Regions from separate parts of the Brevibacillus sp. FIR094 genome, predicted to be linked through region 2. Evidence: riboswitches for the same ligand, from Rfam matches in the RefSeq annotation. Region 2 holds a riboswitch; the other holds the start of a gene.
What was found. Region 2 has a riboswitch for FMN ahead of ribD (bifunctional diaminohydroxyphosphoribosylaminopyrimidine deaminase/5-amino-6-(5-phosphoribosylamino)uracil reductase RibD). Riboswitches for the same ligand answer to the same signal wherever they lie in the genome.

Region 1 (11,046 bases), on a different contig from region 2:
GAATCGAGTTGGTGTGAAAGCGTTGGTAATGGCAACGGATGGTCTTTTCATGCCGAGAGCTTTAGGTGGAGTACAGCCGAAGTGGGAAGAGACGGTGCTGCCGATCGTACATAAAGGGCTGCAACGTTATACTGACGAGCTCATCTCTCTGGAAAATAACGATCCCGAATGCATCCAGTATATCCGCTTCAAAAAGTCAGACGACAAAACGGGAATGATCCTTTATCTTCATTAACAGTTTGGTGCAGTTTGCCTTTTGCACAATTCGATTGGCTCATATACACTACAAATGGTATTTAAGCGAAGAAAAAAGGACGGTTTTCCATGATTCAGGTAAATCATTTACAAAAGGATTTCCGCATCCATCAGTCCAGACCAGGCCTTGGTGGTGCTTTTCGAGATTTGTTCAGTCGGGAGTATAAGACGGTAAATGCGGTGGATGACCTTTCCTTTACAGTAAAGGAAGGGGAAATGTTCGCGCTGATTGGGGAAAATGGTGCCGGAAAATCGACCACGATCAAGATGCTGACGGGTATCTTGACCCCGAGCAACGGAGAAATCGTCATTAACGGCTATGTGCCTTTCAAGCAGCGGGAAGAGTACGTTCGTTCCATCGGAGTTGTTTTCGGGCAGCGCTCTCAGCTTTGGTGGGATCTTTCTCCGATAGAGTCCTTCCGTCTGTTGAAGAGTGTTTATAAGGTAGATGAGGCAGAAGGAGAAAAGTGGCTGGAGCGTTTGATTGAGGAGCTGGAGATTTCTCCGTTCGTCAGTCAGCCAGTGCGCAAGCTGAGTCTCGGTCAGCGGATGCGCTGTGAAGTGGCTGCTTCATTGATTCATAAGCCACGCCTGCTGTTTCTCGATGAACCGACAGTTGGACTCGATGTGCTCGTTAAGCAAAAAATCCGAGAGTTTCTCCGCAATCTGAACGAGACGGAAAATATGACGATCTTGTTGACGACTCACGATGTGTCAGACATCGAAGCACTCTGTAAACGCGTGCTTGTCATGGACAAAGGGAAGCTGATCTTCGATGGCTTGTTGAATGACCTCAAGGAAAAATGGGGCAATGGCACAGAGGTGTCCTTCCAAATGAAAAAGCGCACGTCAACAGCCGCACTCCGTCAGGCATTGGGAGAGATGCCTTGTGAGATCGAGCAAATCAATGATTTTACTCTCAGTGTAAAAGTAGCGCGGAGTCAGGAAATGCTGCCTTTTGTTTTGTCGACGGTCATGTCAGCCTTTGAAGTCAGCGACGTGAAAATCGAGGAGACGAGTACAGAGGATATTGTTCGCAACATTTATTCCTCAGACCAAGAGGTAGCCAGCCATGCGTAAGCTATATATGGAACTCATCCGCATGAGGTTTTTGACGATGCTTGCCTATCGTGTGAATTATTACAGCGGCATCATTATCTACGCGATCAACATCGGTGCGTACTACTTTTTGTGGGGAGCGATCTACGGAGGACAGCAGCAACTGGGCGGGCTTACGGTGGAACAGATGACTTCCTACGTTGCGATTGCTTGGATGTCGCGTGCGTTTTATTTTAACAACATCGATACAGAAATAGCCCAGGACGTCCGAGAAGGCAAGGTCGCGATCGAAATGATACGCCCTTATAATTACTTGTCCGTGAAAACGGCGCAGGCGTTTGGGGAAGGGATCTTTCGGTTTCTCTTTTTCGCGGGTCCAGGGATCTTCCTTATCAGCCTGATCATTCCGTTCAGCTTCCCGGCGACAGCGACTGGATGGGGGCTGTATTTGATCAGCTTGATGTGTGCGTTTTTGATCAATACACAAATCAACCTGGTGACAGGCTTGCTGACTTTCTTCCTGTTCCGAAACGATGGCATGATGCGAGCCAAGCGGGTCGTGGTGGATCTGTTGTCTGGTCTCGTGCTTCCGATCAGCTTTTTCCCGGGATGGGCGCAAACGGTAATGGGTTACCTTCCCTTTCAGGCGGTTAACTACTATCCGAGCTTGATCTTCACAGGAGCGATTACAACGGAACGCTCCTGGGAATTGATCGGTTTTCAGGTCATCTGGATGTTTGTCATACTGGTTCCCATCTTGGTGATGTGGCGTCTTGCCCGCAACAAGCTGGTTGTGCAAGGAGGGTAGAGCATGCAAAACATGAGACATATTTTCAGTATTTTTGCCGACTACCTGAGTCAGTACTTCAAGACGAGACTTGCCTATCGAACGGATTTTATCGGGGATTTTGTGTCCAATCTGGTTTCTGAGTTGATCAATCTCATCTTTATTATTGTCGTGTTCACGCATGTTCCGCTTATGGGGGATTGGACGCGTGATGAGATTATCTTTATCTATGGTTTCTTTTTGGTTCCATACGCATTGTTCTCAATGTTCTTCGGTTTTTGGGACTTCAACGAACGGTATATCATTCGGGGCGAGATGGATCGCATCCTGACGAGACCGATTCACAATCTGGCACAGGTATGCCTCGAGTCGATTGCGCCAGACCGCATTTTTGGAGTCATAACAGGGATCATCATCATGGGGTATGCTGCTATTCAACTTGATTTGTCGTTTTACTGGTACGACGTGTTCATCTTTATCGGGCTCTCAATCAGTGGGGCACTGATTTACGGTGGCGTGTATACTGCAATTGCTGCGGTTAGCTTCTTTTCTGACTCGCGGACAGGGATTGCCCCGATGATCTACAACATCCAGCAATATGGGCGCTATCCGGTAGACGTGTACAACAAGGCAATTCGCTTTGTGCTCACCTACGTGCTGCCATTTGCCTTTGTGGGTGTTTATCCGGCGGCTTACTTTTTGCGCAAGGAAGTTTGGTACACTTATGCCGCAATGACTCCGGTAGTGGCTGTCATCTTTTTCGGGATCGGGCTGTTAGTCTGGAACTGGGGAGTTACGAAGTATCGGGGAGCAGGTTCTTGATTATTTATCATTCCTAGTAAAGACCGTCCCGGCTGCAAACGGAACGGTCGGTACAATCGGCGCTTCCCGTAAAGGGGTACGGCTCAAATCTGGTTGTGAAATAGACCGCAGAGTGTGGACTCAAGGGCGGTCTATTTCTTTTTGGTCAAGGTAACAACCAAGCCGATTATTATCATTATTCCAACTAAACAAATCGGAAAAATAAACAAAAAGTGTCGAGCTGGCAGTTTCCTCTATTGTCAAATCAAAAAACAGCAGTATAATATGCTGTATACAACTACACATTCCTTCGGGGCAGGGTGAAATTCCCGACCGGCGGTGATCATGCTTTGTGCATGTTAAGCCCGCGAGCCTCCCGAGCTGCAAATAGCGACGGAGTGCAGGATCTGGTGTGATTCCAGAGCCGACAGTACAGTCTGGATGGGAGAAGGATGACGACAGTACGTTTATCACACGTGCTTGTTTGCCTGTGCAAACGGGATGAGAACGTAGAGGCCAGTCCTCTTGTTTCTTGTACCTTTTATTTGCGCACGGTTTTGTCATACGCTTGCAAATGCCCTGTGGAACTTATAACCACAGGGTTTATTTTTGTTTGTGTAACAAGACGTGTGAGCTTACAACGACTGTTGCCATTCCTCAAGAAGGAGTAGAAAAATGAGGAGATGGTAAACATGAAAGAAACAGCGCTGCATTCTTCGCGCACACGTGCAACTCAAAAGCTGGTGACGATTCCCATGCTGGCGGCCGTTGCATTTATTCTGCAGTATCTCGAGGTTCCTGTTCCGCTGATGCCTAGCTTTTTGAAACTCGACTTCAGTACACTCCCGGCATTGATCGGGGGACTCATGTACGGACCTGTAGCCGGCGTTATTATCGAGGTACTGAAAAATACACTGCACATGCTTTTCAAAAATACAGACGGTCTGTTGATCGGTGAGCTCGCAAACGTTGTAGCAGGATCAAGCTTTATTTTTGCGGCTGTCTACATGCAGCGTCTCGGCCAAGGCAAAAAAGGCTTCCTGACTGGTCTCGCTCTGGGAACGATTTTGATGACGATTGTCATGGCTGTGGCAAATGCATATGTACTGTTGCCTGCGTACGCTGTGCTTTATCAAATGCCGATTGAACAGCTCTTGACTATGTTCAATGCGACAAGTATTTGGTCATTAGTTCTGTACGGAATCGTACCATTCAATCTCTTCAAAGGTGTTATGATTTCAGTGGTCGCGTATCCGATCTACGTGAAGCTCGGCTCCAGAATCGCTGCGCGTACCAACAATTGACAACCACGATGTGACTCGCTAATATGTTTAGTTAATAGATAGTCACAAAAGGCTATGAAAGGACCCGCAGCTATTCCCACGTGACAGAGAGTCGGCCCTAGTCTGGAAGGCTGATACGTAAAGGATAACTGCATCCCATCCTGAAGCCGCTGGTGAAGAGCTTAGCCGGATGCCCACCGTTATCGGGTTTATCGAGAGGACTATGGCGTATGCTGTAGTCAATCAGGGTGGTACCGCGGAAGTTGATCCTCCGTCCCTTTTTGGGATGGGGGATTTTTTGCATTTTACGTAAGATCAAAAGGAGCGTAGTCGGATGAAAGAGGACAAAGCGTTTGTAAAAGAAATTACACCGCAATCGGAGGATTTTTCGCGTTGGTACATCGATGCCATTAAAAAGGCGGATTTGATGGACTACACACCGGTACGCGGCTGCATCGTGTTCAAGCCGGATGGCTTTGAGCTATGGGAACGAATTCAAGAGGCAATGAATAAGCGCTTCAAAGAGACAGGGCATCGCAATGCCTATTTCCCGATGCTGATCCCCGAGTCCTTCTTTCAAAAAGAAAAAGAGCATATCGAGGGCTTCAATCCTGAGCTGCCTTGGGTAACAGAGGCTGGGGGCGAGCCGTTAGAAGAAAAGCTCGCACTACGTCCAACCTCCGAGACGATCATCGGACATATGTACAGCCAATGGATTCAGAGCTACCGCGACCTGCCTGTATTAATCAATCAATGGGCTAACGTTTTTCGTTGGGAAAAGCGGACGATGCCGTTCTTGCGGACATCGGAATTTCTCTGGCAGGAAGGCCACACGGCACATGCGACAGAGGAAGAAGCTCGTCAGGAAACGATGCAAATGCTAGAGATATACCGAGAGGTCGTCGAGCAGGAGCTGGCTATTCCGGTTTGGAAGGGACAAAAAACACCAAGTGAACGCTTTGCTGGTGCTGTCGACACGTATTCCATTGAAGCGATGATGAAGGATGGCAAAGCAGTGCAAGCAGGCACCTCGCACTATTTGGGCGATAAATTCGCGCGCGGCTTTGAAATCAAGTTTTTGGATCGTGATAATCAGTTCAAGTACGTTCACACTACATCATGGGGAACCTCTACGCGACTGATTGGTTCGATGATCATGGTGCATGGCGATGACCGTGGTCTCGTGTTGCCGCCTCGCATGGCTCCGACACAGGTTATTTTGATCCCAGTTGGTCCGATGAAACTACGCGAGAAGGTGATGGAGGCGTTTGATCCACTCTTTGACGACATCAAGGCGGCAGGAGTGCGTGTCCGTGCTGATCTTCGTGAAGAAACACCAGGCTGGAAGTTCAATGAATGGGAAATGCGCGGGGTTCCTCTGCGTCTGGAGCTCGGCCCACGTGACGTGGAAAATGGTCAAGTAATTCTGGCTCGACGTGATACAGGGGAGAAGGTGACGGTATCACTTGAAGGTATCGTGCAGACAGTTGTTCAACTGTTGGAAGAGATTCAGCAAAATATGTTCCAAAAAGCACTAGCCTTCCGTGATGAGAACTCATATTTGGGGATTGATACACTGGAGCAGCTATCCGATCATATTGCCAAAAAAGAGAGCGAAAACAAGACGAGCGGATGGGTGTTAGCTGGCTGGTGTGGGGATGATGCTTGTGAATCGAAGGTCAAAGAGGAAACCAAGTTCACCTCTCGTAACATCCCGTTTGAGCCTCCTGTACAAAAGAAAGCCTGCCTTTGCTGCGGCAAAGAGTCACAGTATAGTGTCTGGTTCGGACGGGCGTATTAAACAAAAAAAGGGTGCGTCCACGCTTCGGCGGCAGGGCACACCCTTTTTCATCTAGCGTCTGAGGATCCAATCGGTAAAAGCTTGCACATCCGTAAAGTGGTAGTCAGGCTCGGGATCGAATTTTCCCGACTTTTGTGTAACCGAAAGCCAATCCACACCGACTTTTCGCAAACCAGCGGCTCGACCAGCCAACACGTCAGCATCACTGTCACCTACGAAAATGGTTTCTGCAGGCGTAGCGCCTAGCTGTGTCATAGCGGTAAAAATACCTTCTGGATGAGGCTTTGGATGTGTGACCTCATCCCCTGTGATCACGACGGAAAAATACGAATCTAATCCCCATTCTCGAAGGGAGATGTCAGCGCTTTTTCGTCCTTTTCCTGTTACGATTCCCATTTGGATACCCGCTGCGTGAAGTTCATCGAGCATGCTTCGGATATTTCCCGGGTTTTGTACGCGGGAGTGTTCCTCTGTGTATACACGATAAAAATGAGCAAAGGCGTTGTCATGCGCATGTGGGGGAAGCTTGTTTTGCAAAATGCCTGTTTCTGTGGGGCCAAAGAGAGCTACAATCTGCTCGTCAGTATAATGCTCTTGTAAAAACTGCTGAAAGGTAGCGCGAAAAGCGGTGAAGATCAAGGGGAGGGTATCGGCAACTGTGCCGTCGAAATCAAACAAGATCGTCCGCATTGGAGTCCTCCTTTGATTAGAAAATGAAAGAAAACCATCGTATCTGATGGTTTTCTTGGTGACTTATTCATCCGAATCATCAAAATGATCATCTGCATCATCTGTTGGGTCAGCTGGAGTCAATGGGAACAGGATGTCGAAAAACTTGAATTTTCGACGGCCAGATTCCGATTTGAACCCTTTGTACTTTTGCAACAGTTCAGAGATGTCTTCTACAAATTGATTACGTTCCTCTTGACTCAAATAAAATTCAGTCAAATTAAAAGCGAACGTATTTTGGTATTCTTTCCGAACATCTTGGTCGCTTGCGACGAAGCGATTGAGAGTTCGCATGAGGTCTTTTTCCGTAGTGCGAAACGGAGTAAACATGACATCACTTAATTGTTGAGCGTTTTCTTCAATCATCAATTGGAGCTTGACCTGAATGACCTTGGCAACAGGCTCATAATATTTCTCCACAATAGAGCCTTTTACCCGGGTATCCACTTGCTCGAGCAGCCCAACACGCACGAGCTCCTTCACATGGTAATGTAGCCGTGCAGCATTTTCGCCTAGTTCTGTAGCGATTTGTTTGGCCGTTCTGGGCTCCAAATCTTCAAAGAGTTCCAAAATTTTAACCCGTTCCGCTATAGCAAGCGATTTTAGCGCTTCTGGATCTGTTACTTCAAAAAACTCTTTCATGCGAATTCACCATCCAACTGACTAGGCCAAATTTTATTTTTTTTTATTCTATCCTTTTCTGAATCAAAGCGCAACTTGTATGCGGATGAAGTGACTACTAGATTGTGGTAAAATGGGACCAGCGAAAACAGGATATTATCGAGAGGAGGGAAAAGTTTGATGGCAGTAGGACAAGCTGCACCTGCATTTACTTTGCAGGCGAGCGACAATCAGACCCTCTCACTTTCCCAATTTCATGGACAAAATGTAGTGCTTTATTTTTATCCAAAGGACCAAACACCGACATGTACCACAGAAGCATGCGACTTTCGTGACTTCCATTCGGGCTTTGCTGAACTGAATACAGTTGTTCTCGGAATCAGTCCGGATTCTGTGAAATCGCATGACAAATTTATCGCGAAGCACGAATTGCCTTTTCCACTTCTGGCGGATCTGGATCACCAAGTGGCAGAGGCTTATGGTGTGTGGGTATTGAAAAAAATGTACGGACGAGAGTACATGGGCATAGAACGCACGACGTTCATCATCGACAAAGAAGGCAACATTGCAAAAGTATGGTCAAAAGTAAAGGTCAAAGGGCATGTGCAGGAAGTGCTTCAATTTATTAAGGAAGAGCTTCCATCCTAACTTTTATTTCGCAATGGGCGAATGGAGGAATATACAAATGAGTGTATCTACGGAATATGTTGTACAAAGCTTTTGCCAATTGGCGAACATCCCAAGTCCATCTGGCAATACGGAAAAAGTAATGGCCTGGGTTGCACAAGAGTTAGAAAATCTTTGCGTTTCCTATAAACGGACAAACAAAGGGGCAATCGTTGCAACAGTAGCGGGGTCCAATAACGACAAAGCAAGACTCTTGACTGCTCACGTCGATACGCTGGGCGCGATGGTAAAAGAAATCAAGAGCAACGGGCGTTTGAAGTTGACCTTGATCGGCGGATTTGCGTTCAATGCGATTGAAGGGGAGCACTGCGTTGTAGAGACTAGCAGCGGACGTCTTGTAACTGGTACCATTTTGTCCACCAAAGCTTCCGTACATGTATACAGCTCAGAAGCCGGGAAAGCTGAGCGCAATGAGGCGAACATGGAAGTTCGACTGGATGAAAAGGTCACAAACAAAGAGCAAGTACTTGCGCTTGGGATTTCCGTCGGAGATTTCGTCTCCTTTGATCCGCGCGTGACGGTAACGGATAGCGGCTTTATCAAGTCCCGCCATATCGACGACAAAGCAAGCGTAGCTGTGTTGCTGGGGGTACTGAAAGAACTGAGTGAATCCGGCGAGAAGCTGCCTTACACCACGCACTTTTTTATCAGCAATAATGAAGAGATCGGCTACGGCGGCAACTCCAGCATCCCTGACAACGTGGTGGAGTACCTGGCTGTCGACATGGGCGCGATTGGGGACGGACAGACGACAGATGAGTATTGCGTGTCCATTTGTGCGAAGGATTCCACTGGACCGTACCACTACGGATTGCGTAGCCATCTGACCAAGCTCGCACAAGCGAACGGTCTGAACTACCAAGTGGATATTTATCCCTACTATGGTTCTGACGCGAGTGCTGCACTGAGAGCCGGATATGACGTTGTCCATGGTTTGATCGGACCGGGAGTAGATGCATCCCACTCCCATGAGCGTACACACAAAGAAGCACTCGATAATACGGCAAAGCTCGTTATGGCCTACCTTCAATCAGAAGAAATGCAAGCATAGGAGGGTCAGATGAGCAATATGTATCAATGGGCTGACTACTATGATCTCACGCAACGCGGTGTTCCGGGTGATGTTGAGTTTTATCTGGAACAAGCCAATCTGGCAGGAGGAAAGGTGCTGGATCTCGCTTGCGGCACCGGAAGAATCAGCATTCCGATGGCGCAGGCTGGCATCGACGTTACCGGAATTGACCTATCCCAGGATATGCTGGCAAGGGCTCAGGTAAAAGCAGAGGAACAAGGTGTAACATCCGGCTTGAAGCTATTACAGGGGGATATGCGCGCCTTTGATCTGCAGGAGTCATTTTCGCTGATTATGATTCCTTTTCGGTCGTTTTTGCACCTTTTGCATGTTCAAGAGCAAATGAAGGCATTGACGTGCATTCGCAAGCATCTGGCTCCAGGTGGGAAGTTCATCATGAACGTGTTTGTGCCCAAGATTCATCATTTTTACGAGGAAAATGAAAAAATGTCCTTGCGTGGCACTTATCCACTCCCGTCGGGGGAAGAGGTTGCGATGTGGGATTACACCCGTTATGACCATTTTCAGCAACTGTCCGAAGTGACACGCATTTACGAGCGTACGGATGCACAGGGAGTTGTGACGGAACGGGTGAGGGGCCGATTTACTCTCCGCTATATTTTCCCCGCGGAGCTCCATCATCTGCTTCGTTTAAACGGCTTGAAGGTCACACAACGATACGGTTCTTTTGTAAAAGCACCTTTTGATGCGAATAGCTCAGAATTGATTCTGGTCGCAGAAGCATTGTAAACGGAACCTGTGGAGGGGATACGGAATGAAGATTTATACAAAGTCAGGGGATAAAGGTGAGACGTCACTGGTTGCAGGTGTCCGCGTGCCTAAGTTTGCGGACCGTGTAGAGGCATACGGTACGTGCGATGAAGCCAACTCGCAGATTGGATTGGCACTGGCCCTGTTGCCTACGACAGAAGAATGGAAGGAATTGCAGGATGTCTTCCATGTCATTCAGACTAAGCTGTTCCATGTAGGAGCTGAGCTGGCGACGCCAGAAGGCAAAAAGGTAGGTTGGCCAATTGCAGAAGAGGACGTTACTTTTCTGGAAGAGCAAATTGACATGTTAGATGCAAAGTTGCCGCCGCTCACCAATTTTATTTTGCCTGGCGGACATCCGGCTGCGGCTGCCTTCCATGTTTCACGTACGGTCGTCAGACGTGCAGAGCGCAAAGCAGTCCATGTGGCACAGCAGGAGGAGGTAAACCCGTCCGTGGTCAAATACCTCAACCGATTGTCTGATTATCTGTTCGTTGTGGCTCGTCATATTAATAAAGAAACAGGTACAGTTGAGAAAACGCTACACGAATAGGCAAAAGCCCCCTGGGATCAAGCAGGGGGCTTCTTTTTATTTGGTACGCAGGTAAGTGGTGATTCCCGGGAGAAAGTCGATTTTCTCTGTGTGAAAAGTATCGTAGAGAAGCTTTCCGTCCTTACATGCGTTTCCTTCTAGCAGCATGGTGAGCTGCGTGTTGGTAATCGGGAAAAATGGGAATCTCTCCATCATATTTACCACAGGCTTCATTAAAGCAAGGGGAATGTGAAATTTATTGACCTTCCGCTTTCCGAGGGCCTCGCCAATCGTATCGAGGATTTGCCCGTAGGAGAGGGGCTCGGGCCCACCTGTTTCGTAGGTTTGATTGGTTGATTCGGGTCTGCTCAAGGCTTGGACGAATACATCGGCCACCGTCTTGCGAGCAACTGGCTGCAAAGGGTAGGAGCCATCGCCAATGACCGGTGTGACAGGTAACCGAACCAGATCGGCGAGCATATTCACGAATTCATCCCCAGGACCAAAAATGACAGATGGACGGAAAATGACGTACGGAATACCGCTTGCTTGAACAAGCTGCTCCGCTTCGTATTTGGTTCGGTGATAGGCGCTCGTGGCGTTTTCGCGTGCACCCAGAGCACTCATATGGACAAAGCGCTTGATTCC
Region 2 (11,046 bases):
ACGGAGAGTACGGCTTGTCCTCCAGCATTTGCTTCAATATAGGCATCCCGACAAATCCGTGGTAAATGACATTGTCGATCCTTTTTTTCACGCGCTCCACATTTTCCGCGTTCGCGATATTGTCCAAATAAATCACAGCTACTTTGTTCTGCGCCTCGGTGCCAATCGTGTAACTCGATACTTTCAGATGAGGCGTAGCCAGTCTTCTCCGAAGCAAAGACAAATTGATCTCCAGCATTTCAACAAAGGAGTCTTGCGGTCCAAGGACGGTCGCCTCCGTTTCGGATTTCGTAATGGAACGATGCGCGACCTGAAATGTATTCACATGCAGAATGAGATTTCTTTCCAGGAAAAACAAGATCGTATGACCGCGTAGCAAGTTACTCATCAACGTCTCCATATCGTCAAGAAGGCATTCCTGTGAGAAAGGAAGCACCTGCATCGGATCTCTACCATCGGAACGCTGCAACGGAAGAAAGACATTCTCATAAATCCGGGACACATCCACCAGTGTATCGAGAAAAAAAACGTGTACCTCTTCGTCATTCATCTTCAATGACAAGCTGCTGAGGTCATCCACGTTTTGCATGCATTGTTTTACCATATCGGGTGTAATTTGTTCGCTTCGCCGCGCTTGAACCGAACCGATGCGCCGCTTTGCTTGTATGGCCTCTACTTGCGCTCTCCACCAATCAGTCGGCTTCACGCTAGATCCCCCCTTTTTTCAGGAAAATCTTTCTTACTTTGACCTGTCCGTGGTGATTTTATCCAAAAAAATAGAAAACGGGAGCCGAAGCCCCCGTTGAAATATCTCGTTCCCTATGAAATGATTAAGCGAACTGCTTAGATAAATTAGCCATTTCGATCGCTGCTGTTGCTGCTTCCCAGCCTTTGTTGCCTGCTTTTGTTCCCGCTCGCTCGATAGCTTGCTCGATATTGTCTGTCGTCAAAACACCAAAAATAACAGGTATCCCAGTCGATAGAGATAAGGATGCAACTCCTTTTGCGGTCTCATTGCAGACGTAATCGAAGTGCGGAGTGGAGCCACGAATGACAGCTCCCAATGTAACAACCGCATCATAGCGACTGGATTCCGCCATTTTTTTCGCGATCAACGGAATTTCAAATGCACCCGGTACCCAAGCCACGTCTACCTGCTCATCTTCTACGCCATGACGCTTCAGGGCATCGAGAGCCCCTCCGACCAGCTTGCTCACGATCAATTCGTTAAAGCGTCCTGCCACAATCCCTACACGCAGACCTGTTCCAACCAAATGTCCTTCGAATGTTCTCATGCTTATTCCCTCTCCTTATCCGTGCAGATGAAGCAGGTGGCCCAGCTTCTCTTGTTTTGTTGATAGATACTGTTTGTTGTGCAGATGCTCCGGCATTTGAAGCGGCACCCGTTCTTCTACTGTTAATCCGTAACCGATAAGCCCGCGGATTTTTCGTGGGTTGTTGGTCAAAAGCCGCATGCGTTGCACTCCTAAATCTCGCAAAATTTGCGCACCGATACCGTAATCTCGCAGATCAGCGGGGAACCCTAGCTTTTCATTGGCCTCAACGGTATCCAAGCCTTCCTCCTGCAGCTTGTAGGCACGCAGCTTATTAATCAAGCCAATGCCTCTGCCCTCTTGGCGCATGTACAATAAAATGCCACGTCCGTTCGCTTCGATCTGTTCCAATGCAGCATGTAGCTGTGGACCGCAGTCGCAGCGATGAGAGCCGAAAATATCTCCTGTCAAGCACTCCGAGTGAACGCGAATGAGAATGGGCTCATCTGGTCCGATCTCTCCCTTCATGAGCGCCACATGCTCTTTGCCATCCAGCTCGTTCGTATAGGCCGCCATCCGAAAATCACCGTAGGCGGTCGGAAGCTGCACTTCGATTTCCCTTTTCACCATGGATTCCGTCCTCATCCGATACGCGATCAAATCTGCAATCGTAATCAGCTTGAGATCAAAGCGGCGTGCGATCTCTACCAATTGTGGCAGACGTGCCATGAGCCATCCTCGTTCATAATTTCGCAAATGACTCCCGCCGATTTTCCCCCGGCCAAGCGAGCCAAATCAACTGCCGCCTCCGTATGTCCCGCTCTGCGCAATACACCGCCAGACTTCGCGATTAACGGAAAAATGTGTCCCGGTCTGCGGAAATCTTCTGCCGTCTTCTGATCATCCAGCATCGCCAAGACCGTCTGAGAGCGCTCATGAGCCGATATCCCTGTGTGGGTACTCCCTTCATCGATGGACACGGTAAAAGCCGTTCCTTGTTTGTCTGTATTGGACTTCACCATCGGATGAAGCTGCAAACGAGTTGCGTGCTCTTCTGTCACTGGTACGCAAACGAGTCCTCTCCCATGTGTAACCATGAAATTGATCATTTCAGGTGTAGCCGCTTCGGCCATGCAGACAAAATCTCCTTCATTTTCCCGATCCTCATCATCTACCACGATGACTGCCTTGCCCTGACGCAAATCTTCCAATGCTTCTTCTATGCGATGAAACATGCTTTCTCCCTCCTTCTCACGCGAAGCCGTTTTCCTGCAAAAAGGTTAGACTGAGCCCGCCAGATTTTTCTGTACCCCCATGGTTTTGATAACCTAACAATCGCTCCACATATTTGCCGATGACATCTGTTTCGAGATTCACCAAGTCCCCAGGTCGTCTGTCTGCAAGACTCGTATTCGCCAGCGTATGCGGAATGATCGAAACGGTAAAACCGCTATCGTTTACGTCCACCACGGTGAGACTGATGCCATCTATGCAAATCGATCCACGGGCGATAACATACTTCAACAGTTGTGGTTTGGCCTCCATCCGAAACACGACAGCATTCGCATTCACCTCTCGTGAAGCAACCATTCCGGTCCCATCTACATGTCCAGAGACGATATGCCCGCCAAAACGGTCCCCCAGCCGCATCGCTCTCTCCAAATTCACTCGCTGTCCGCTGCGTAATTGCCGCAAGCTCGTCTTGTTCATCGTCTCTGGCATCACATCGACGCTAAACTGACGATTTGAAAAAGAAGTAACGGTAAGGCAAATACCATTGACCGAGATACTGTCGCCGTGCTTCACCCCTTCGAGTACCTGCTGTGCGCGGATGACCAGTCGACTCGCCTGCTCGTTCCCTTGAATCGATTCCAACACGCCCACTTCTTCTACCAGTCCCGTGAACATGCTCTCTCCTCCTCACTTGCTACGTCTGATCTTCCCATTGTGGGTACCCGATGATCTGTACATCACCTTTCCCTATAGCCATGATTGAGACATCTGTCAGCTGTACCGCTTCTCCCATCGTCGCAAAGCCTTGACCACCGAATGGCGAAGGCGCGCCCCTTCCTCCGATCAGCTTTAGCGCGATATGGCTCACGACCTTTTGAATCGCTCTCGCCTGCAAAAAGGAGCCATTGACTTCCTGTCCGCCCTCCACAAGCAATGAAGTAATCCCCAGCTCTCCCAACGTATCCAGCACCTTTTCCACGCGAATTGGAGCCTCCGTTGTGATGACCCTTACTCCTCTTGCCACAAGCAGCTCCTGCTTTTCCCTTGGGGCTGCATCTGTCGTAAAGATCCACGTCTTCGCATCTGCATTCTGGACGACACGGGCATCCAGCGGCGTCCGTAATTGGCTGTCCAAAATCACTCGAACTGGCTGGCTCCCAAACCGTTGCTCTTCCTGGCGCGCCGTCAATAGTGAGTCATCAGCGAGAATCGTCCCAACCCCGACCAGGATCGCATCGTGCTGCCTGCGCAGTTCATGCACCTCTGCCCGAGCCTCTCCTCCAGTGATCCACCGACTGTGTCCCGTGAACGAAGCGATTTTCCCATCCAATGTACTTGCCGTCTTTACCGTCACAAATGGACGTCTGGTCTGGATGTAATGGAAAAAGACCTCATTGAGCGCCTTCGCTTCCTCTTCTCTCACACCCACCGCCACTTCCAGCCCTGCTGCCCGCAGCCTCTCCATTCCTCGTCCCGCCACCAGAGGATTCGGGTCGAGTGTCGCTACAACGACACGACGTACATCAGCTGCAATCAACGCCTCTGCACACGGCGGTGTTTTCCCGTAGTGACTGCAAGGCTCCAGCGTTACGTACACGGTCGCACCTTGCGCTTTTTCCCCAGCCATCCTTAGTGCGTGCACCTCAGCATGGGGTTCTCCTGCCCGCAGATGCGCTCCCATTCCCACGATGGTTCCATCCTTCACAATCACAGCTCCGACCATGGGATTCGGACTGGTTTGGCCTCGTGCCGATCGTGCCAGTTCCAGCGCCAGTCCCATGTACTTGCTGTCCTGTTCCATACCGCACTCCTTTCTGTTCCAGCATTCCAGCCAAGCACAACGCAAAAAGCCCTTGAAACCTCAAAGCGTTTCAGGGCATAGGGAAAGAAGCCTTACCTCATTCGTTTTTCAAAAACAAATGAAGAAAGCACAAAAATCTTCTTCCATCCGGACTGTACCGTCGGCTCTGGTTTTTCACCAGATCAGTCGCTGTAAGCGTGGTCAGCGAGTCGCGGGCTCAGACGTACGTACGCCATTACCGCCGGTCAGGAATTTCACCTTGCCCTGAAGATTGTCGCTATGAAGTTTTAACGAAAAACAAAAACGCCCAAGAATCGTATACTCAGGGCGTCGAGAAAGAAGCCTTATTCCAACCGTTTTTCAAAAAAACGACGAAATAGGCCATTCCAAATACCTTCTCCCATCCGGACTGTACCGTCGGCCTTGGATTTGCACCAAGTCAGTCGCTATCAACTGCTTCGATAGCGAGTCGCGGGCTCAGACGTGCGTTCGTCATTACCGCCGGTCGGGAATTGCACCCTACCCTGAAGGCTGGTATTCAGTTATGCAAAGTATAGCACATTTTTCGCTATTGTCTGTAATCATTTATTGGAGAAGTGCACTTTAGCCTTGCTCACACTCTTCAAGGACGGTCAGGAGTTGTTTCAAATCATTTATGTACGCTCTTGGCACAACGCCATTTTGCTCCATGTCCTGCTCGTTCCCTTGATAGGCAATAAAAGCGACTTGTCCGTCGCATGCCGCCTTACCATCGATCCACGAATCTCCGATCATCGTCCAAGCCGAAACAGGCCAATCTGGCTTGCGGCTGCGAATATAGTGAATGCCCGATGGAGATGGCTTCAAGATCGTCATCTGCTCGCGGGCTACAATTTCATCAAAGTAAGAGGCGATTCCCGTCTCGTTCAAAGCCTCCTCTGCCGCGGCATAAGCGTTGTTGGTTAGGATATACAGCTGATAGCGGTTCTTCAATTCCTCTAGCACTTCTACCGCGTGCTGCTCCAATACAGCCCCATGCATCCCTTTCTTCTCAATCGCGGTTACCGCATCCCACATCGCTTGCTCCAGCTCACTCGTCATCTGCTCCGCTTTTCGCCCGATCTCAATGAGCTGCGACGCGGTATGCTTTTCCCACTCCAGTGTAGAAGAAACGATCCCATTATCCACCCATAGCTGAAAAATGGCCCGCTTCATCTCTGCAAAATTGATCCTGGATTGCAGCAAGGTGTTGTCCATATCGAAAATAATGCCTTTTTGAAAGGTTCTGCTCATTTTGTGCCTCCTTTTTTGACAAGACGCCATGCTGGTTCAAGAGTTCACTCCTGTGATTGATACTTCCATTTTATCAAAAAAGGGGACGATCCCTCCGTCATTTTATAACTTTTGGGACAGTCCCTTTTTGGGCTTAGATATTGAGTTCCTACTGCTTCTTCTTGGCGCTTTCTACTTCATACGGCACATCCTTTGGAACTCCTCCAGCTGGCCAGTCTTGTGCCTTTTTGGCAAAGTCTGGACGTGGCTTGGACAAAATATAGGCTGCTAGGTCCGCTGCTTCTTGATCCGTTAACGAGCCTTGTTTGATACCGCCCATTTCACCTAGAGGCATATTGCGCTGAATGTAGCCAGCAGCTTTGGAAATTCGGGCCATACCCGCACCAATATTGAAAGAGTTATCCCCCCATAGCGCTGGTCCAGAGTTTGGTCCTGTTCCTGAACCATCAGCTGCATGGCATTGCAAACACGATTTTTGAAAGAGTGCTTCTCCATTTGCCACACTCGGTTGAGGTACGCTCTTCATATCATTTTTCTCTATCCACGGGCGCTCTTTAATTCCTACTGGTACATCTGTTGAGATATACGTCAGATAGGCAACCATCGCTCTCATTTCATCGCTGTTGTAAGGCAATGGCTTTCCGTTCATACTTCGTTGAAAACAACCATTGATGCGATCCTCAATAGTAAGAACTTTGCCAGACCTTGGAATGTACTGGGGATAGACTGCGGTGACACCCGTTAAAGGGGAGGTCGCATCCATTCCAGCATTCCCGTGACAACTAGAGCAGGAGAGCTTATTCCCTGTGTATTCTGGGATCGCTGTGCTCGTTTCATTCATTAACTTATGTCCATACTTAATCGATTCTCCCAATGGCCCTTCTGGCACCTTCTCCATACTAGGCGGGGTATAGGTATCAAGATTGCTCGCTCCAGTTGCCCCACTCGCTGTTTTATTTTTGGCCTCACCTGCTGTTGAGGTGGGTTGAGCGGTCGGTTGTGTAGCGCAGCCTGCAAAGACCAGCATCGCCACCACTACCATAGACAGCTTCTTCCAGCCTGTCTTCTCTTTTTTGATCATAGGTCTCACTCCTCCATGTTGATCGTGCATTCACAACAGGAGAGTAGCAAGAGCCGTGCCATACGATAGAAACAGGAAAACGAACGGCTTGACGCTTCCAAACAGCACGAAAAAGAAAAGACCATGCCAAAATGTCATGGTCAGTATGCGACAAAATGTCACGGTCGCAGCTCGTACTCTTCGATTTTTCGATACAGATTACGTACGCTAATCCCCAGCTTCTCTGCTGTCCTGGTCTTGTTCCATTGCAGAACGTCCAGCACATGCTTGATATGTTCTCGCTCAACATTTTTCAGTAAAAATGCCTCTTCCTCCCCAGTATCTGTTGATGAAATGAGCTTCCTATCTGACGGGTTGTGAGGTACTTGCTGTTCGTGAGGAAAGAGATCCTTGTCCTCAATTTCCTCTCCTTTTGCCAAAACGACAGCACGTTCGATCATATGAGCCAACTCCCGAACATTCCCCGGGAATGAGTAGGCGAAAAGAGCTGCCTGCGCTTTCACAGAAAGCGGTTTGACTGAATACTTACGCTTGAGTCGATTCAAAAAGAAAGCCGACAGCGGCAAAATGTCCTCTCTTCTTTCTATGAGAGGAGGAATCGTTATATCCATGACATGCAGCCGGAAATAAAGATCGGATCGAAACGTTCCTTCTTCCACTTTCTTCTCCAAATCGGCATTGGTAGCAGCAATGATACGAACATCCACCTTGTGCAGAATCGGGCTCCCTATTCGGCGAAATTCGCCGGTTTCCAGAAAACGGAGCAGCTTGACCTGCAAAGGAAAAGGCAAGTCCCCTACTTCATCCAAAAAGAGCGTCCCCAGGTGGGCGATCTCTACCAGTCCCTTTTTCTGCGCCGTTGCGCCTGTAAAAGCTCCCTTCTCGTGCCCGAACAGTTCACTTTCCAGCATCGTTTCTGGTATCGCCCCCAAATTGATCGGTACGAATGCCTCAGATGCTCTCTCACTCCATTCATAAATGAGTCTCGCGATGACATCCTTCCCTGTTCCACTTTCCCCTTTTAAGAGAACGAGAAAATCCGTACTGGCTACTCGCTTGGCAGTTGCTAAGACCTCTTTTAGCTTCGGGCTTTCAGCAACGATTTGAAACGTCGTTTTCCCGTTTGTCGATAGGGCTTCTCTCAACTGTTGGTTTTCCTCGGTCAACAGCTGTTTTTCGACGGCCTTGGAAATCAAAACCTCCAATTCATTGAGGTTGTATGGTTTTGTCAAATAATCATAAGCGCCGCGTTTCATCGCTTCGATAGCTGTTTCAATTGTTCCGTGTCCGGTCACAACAATGATTTGAATGGCAGGAGAGGTTTCCTTGCACCATTGCAAAAAGGAGAGGCCGTCCATCCCAGGCATTTTCAAATCAAGCAGAATGACATGAATCGTTTCGCTGGTAACTAGCTTCTGTGCGTTGATTCCGTCAGCTGCTTCGAGCGTGAAATATCCCTTTCTCTTTAATCGACTGGTTAATAGATGGCGAAAATCTGCTTCGTCATCCACGATGAGTATACGTGTGTCAGCGTGCATTTTTTGTTTATTCCCCCTTTGCCGACGGCAGGATGACCGTAACCGTTGTGCCTTTGTCTGGCGTACTTTCGATCTCGATTTCTCCGCCTAAATTCGTCACAATCCCGTAGCAGACCGATAACCCGAGACCCGTCCCTTTTCCAGGAGGCTTGGTTGTATAAAAGGGCTCCAAAACATGGGGCAAATCTGCTGCGGGTATACCGCATCCATCATCTCTGATCCACAGACGGATTCGATCATTCGATGGAGAATCAGTTGCTATCTCAATATTTCCTCGCTCCGTGGTCGCGTACAGCGCATTGGTTAACAGATTGAGCACGATTTGCTGAAGCTGTCCAGGCGTGGCGAGAAGAAACGGAGCAGAGGCCAACAGAGACTGGTTCACCGTTACCTGTTTCACACGTATTTCATGGGACAGAAGAATGAGAATGTCTGATAGCACTTGATGAATATCTACTTTTTCTACGGTAACGGGTGATTTCCCCGAAAAATGCAGTAATCGTGTCGTGATTTCCTTGCAACGGTTAATTTGTTTATCCATCGTATCCAAGTATTGGGTAAGCTCTCCTGTATCCTGTAAATCTCGAATATCCTCTTCCACTAGACGGTCTCGCAAGTCTTGGCCATACAGCGACAGAATGCCTAATGGATTATTGATTTCATGGGCGATTCCCGACGCCAAGAGTCCAATAGCAGCAAGCTTGTCTGCTTGTGCGATAGCGGCTTCTAGCTCTCGTTTCTCCGTGATGTCCTCGATAACCTCTAGAAAAGCAGACGACTCTTTCTCCGGATACAGAGGGAAAACCTGATGTCGATAAGAACGGACACGTCCATCCTGATCGACTCTGGATGAAATAAGGTCAGTCTGTTTTTGGTTTACCATTTGTCGCGTTCGGAGCATGCAACCACTGCATGAACTGAATTGCTGACCAATCGTCTGATGGCAGTCCTTTCCCAGGAGATTAGACGCATCTTGGAACCACTCCGACGCTGTTTGGTTAATCCAGCGAATGCGAAAAGACTCATCTACGAGAATCAACCCCATCCCCATACCACTGACGACGAGATCAAGCCGTTTCTTTTCTTCGAGAAGCTGATTGGTCTTCATCTCTAGACTCTGTGCCATTGCATTACAGGACGCTGCTAACCTGCCAATTTCATCTGAGGTCGTCACTGGTATTCGTACGGATAAGTCGCCACCTGCGATTTTTTGAACAGCTGATTCGATCTTTTCCATTAACCGACTAAACGAGACAGAGAACACAATGCTAATCCCCAGAACGATAAGTGCAATAAATAAGGTCGTAAAGAGCAGAGATTGTTCCAATTTTGAAAAGGTAGCAAACGCCGTTTGGCTCGACTGCTCCAGCATAATGACCCAATGTGTGACAGAAGAGCGCATGGCATAGTTGACCATGACATCACCATTGGAAGCTTGATACGTACGGATAACAGGCTTGTCAGTTCCAGCTGGTAGTGTCCAGGAAGGAGGAACCGCTTGTTCATAATAGGTCAAAGAGCCATCAGAAGGCTTGCCCAGCATAAACGGATCGGCAAACCTATCGCTTTTCCCATCTGTAACGAACAAATAGGCCTCGTTTTCATATCGAGCTCGCAGCGTGACTTGTTCGAGTAACTGCTTTACATTGAGCTTTGCGTACATGCCGCCTTTTACACCGTTGGCAGATACATGAGGAATCGCGACAGTTACCAGCAGCTTCCCTTCTGCTGATCGGACAATGCTTCCGATGTATGGTTTTCCCGACTGGATCGTAGAAAGAAGTTGATTGTCTCTCTCCTTGGGTGTGTCCTGCCTATGGTGTTTCCAACGATTCAGCAAATACTGCGGCTCTCCATCCTGATGAAAAAGCGCGACTTCCTCCATGTAAGGTGAAGTTTTCAATAACGTATTCAGCAAGAAAAAAGCATCGTCATCGCTAGGGCGCTCATTGAGAAAACGCTGCTGAACCACCTGCATGGATTGAGACGTATGTAAAAAAAGCATATCTAACTGCGCCAACGTATTTTCCACGTAGATCTGATTGGCTCTGTCTACCTCTTCTCGAACCTTATCTTTACTGGTATGCAAATTGATATAACCAAGAATCAGAAAAGGGACGATGGACATGCATAGCCCAAACAGGAGCATTTTTGTCTTCAGTCGATTGATGCGCGGTAGTCTGCTCCTCCTCATTGGTTCCTCACTCCATACCATTCTTGTGCCAGTGACCACTGTTGGTCGGTTACGGTAATAGGAAGCTTGGACAGGGAAGAGGCATTGATAGCTAACCGCACGTCATCCGGCCATTCGATTGACAGAGCGGTAGGAGGGACTCCATCCAACACCCGAGCCACCATATGAGCAGCCTGCATGCCTTGTGCATGAAAAGAAACGCCGTAAGCAGCATACAAACCAGCCTTCACCTGCTCGGGGTATGCGCCCATGACAAACAATTGCTTCTCGATCAAAAGAGGCAAGCAATCGGTAATCGCATCTTCCAGAACATAGCTAGGTAAAGGGAGCATGGCGTCGTATTCTCCTGGAGAGAGCCCACTGAGCAACTGCTCTAAGTCTTTTGGGGAAGCAACCTGCTTCACCTGTAAGCGAATGCCAAGAGAGGAAGCAGCTGACCCAGCTTCTACGATGGCTTGCTCTGTCGTAGGAGCATGAGAATCGGCAATAACCAGAAAGCGTTTGGCATCAGGCAACAAACGAGTTGTCAGCTCCAATCTTTTCCCAATGACATTCATTTGGCCATTACTGATGCCACACGTAACCGTGCCCTCAGTTTCAACAAGGGGTAGCTCTGCCATTGAGGCAACACCAATAAAAACAATGGGAACCGT

Region 1: it holds a riboswitch for FMN, as region 2 does, so the genes downstream of both, ACQ5DJ_RS27850 (ECF transporter S component) here and ribD (bifunctional diaminohydroxyphosphoribosylaminopyrimidine deaminase/5-amino-6-(5-phosphoribosylamino)uracil reductase RibD) in region 2, are expected to answer to the same signal.

The regions. Positions count from the first base shown of each region.
Region 1 covers NZ_JBEAES010000052.1:5,391-16,436, reverse strand. The annotation lists gene ACQ5DJ_RS27870 (protein phosphatase 2C domain-containing protein) at 1-235, shown strand, start outside; gene ACQ5DJ_RS27865 (ABC transporter ATP-binding protein) at 325-1,335, shown strand; gene ACQ5DJ_RS27860 (ABC transporter permease) at 1,328-2,122, shown strand; gene ACQ5DJ_RS27855 (ABC transporter permease) at 2,126-2,923, shown strand; FMN riboswitch at 3,205-3,359, shown strand; gene ACQ5DJ_RS27850 (ECF transporter S component) at 3,595-4,206, shown strand; gene proS (proline--tRNA ligase) at 4,520-5,986, shown strand; gene ACQ5DJ_RS27840 (HAD family hydrolase) at 6,038-6,676, opposite strand; gene ACQ5DJ_RS27835 (helix-turn-helix domain-containing protein) at 6,740-7,357, opposite strand; gene bcp (thioredoxin-dependent thiol peroxidase) at 7,514-7,984, shown strand; gene ACQ5DJ_RS27825 (M42 family metallopeptidase) at 8,022-9,074, shown strand; gene ACQ5DJ_RS27820 (class I SAM-dependent methyltransferase) at 9,084-9,845, shown strand; gene ACQ5DJ_RS27815 (cob(I)yrinic acid a,c-diamide adenosyltransferase) at 9,871-10,419, shown strand; gene ACQ5DJ_RS27810 (SDR family oxidoreductase) at 10,456-11,046, opposite strand, start outside.
Region 2 covers NZ_JBEAES010000004.1:233,492-244,537, reverse strand. The annotation lists gene ACQ5DJ_RS05215 (spore germination protein) at 1-706, opposite strand, end outside; gene ribH (6,7-dimethyl-8-ribityllumazine synthase) at 831-1,295, opposite strand; partial or broken gene ACQ5DJ_RS05205 (bifunctional 3,4-dihydroxy-2-butanone-4-phosphate synthase/GTP cyclohydrolase II) at 1,311-2,509, opposite strand; gene ACQ5DJ_RS05200 (riboflavin synthase) at 2,526-3,182, opposite strand; gene ribD (bifunctional diaminohydroxyphosphoribosylaminopyrimidine deaminase/5-amino-6-(5-phosphoribosylamino)uracil reductase RibD) at 3,202-4,308, opposite strand; FMN riboswitch at 4,440-4,584, opposite strand; FMN riboswitch at 4,697-4,844, opposite strand; gene ACQ5DJ_RS05190 (HAD family hydrolase) at 4,912-5,580, opposite strand; gene ACQ5DJ_RS05185 (c-type cytochrome) at 5,729-6,661, opposite strand; gene ACQ5DJ_RS05180 (sigma-54-dependent transcriptional regulator) at 6,820-8,199, opposite strand; gene ACQ5DJ_RS05175 (sensor histidine kinase) at 8,207-10,393, opposite strand; gene ACQ5DJ_RS05170 (ABC transporter substrate-binding protein) at 10,390-11,046, opposite strand, start outside.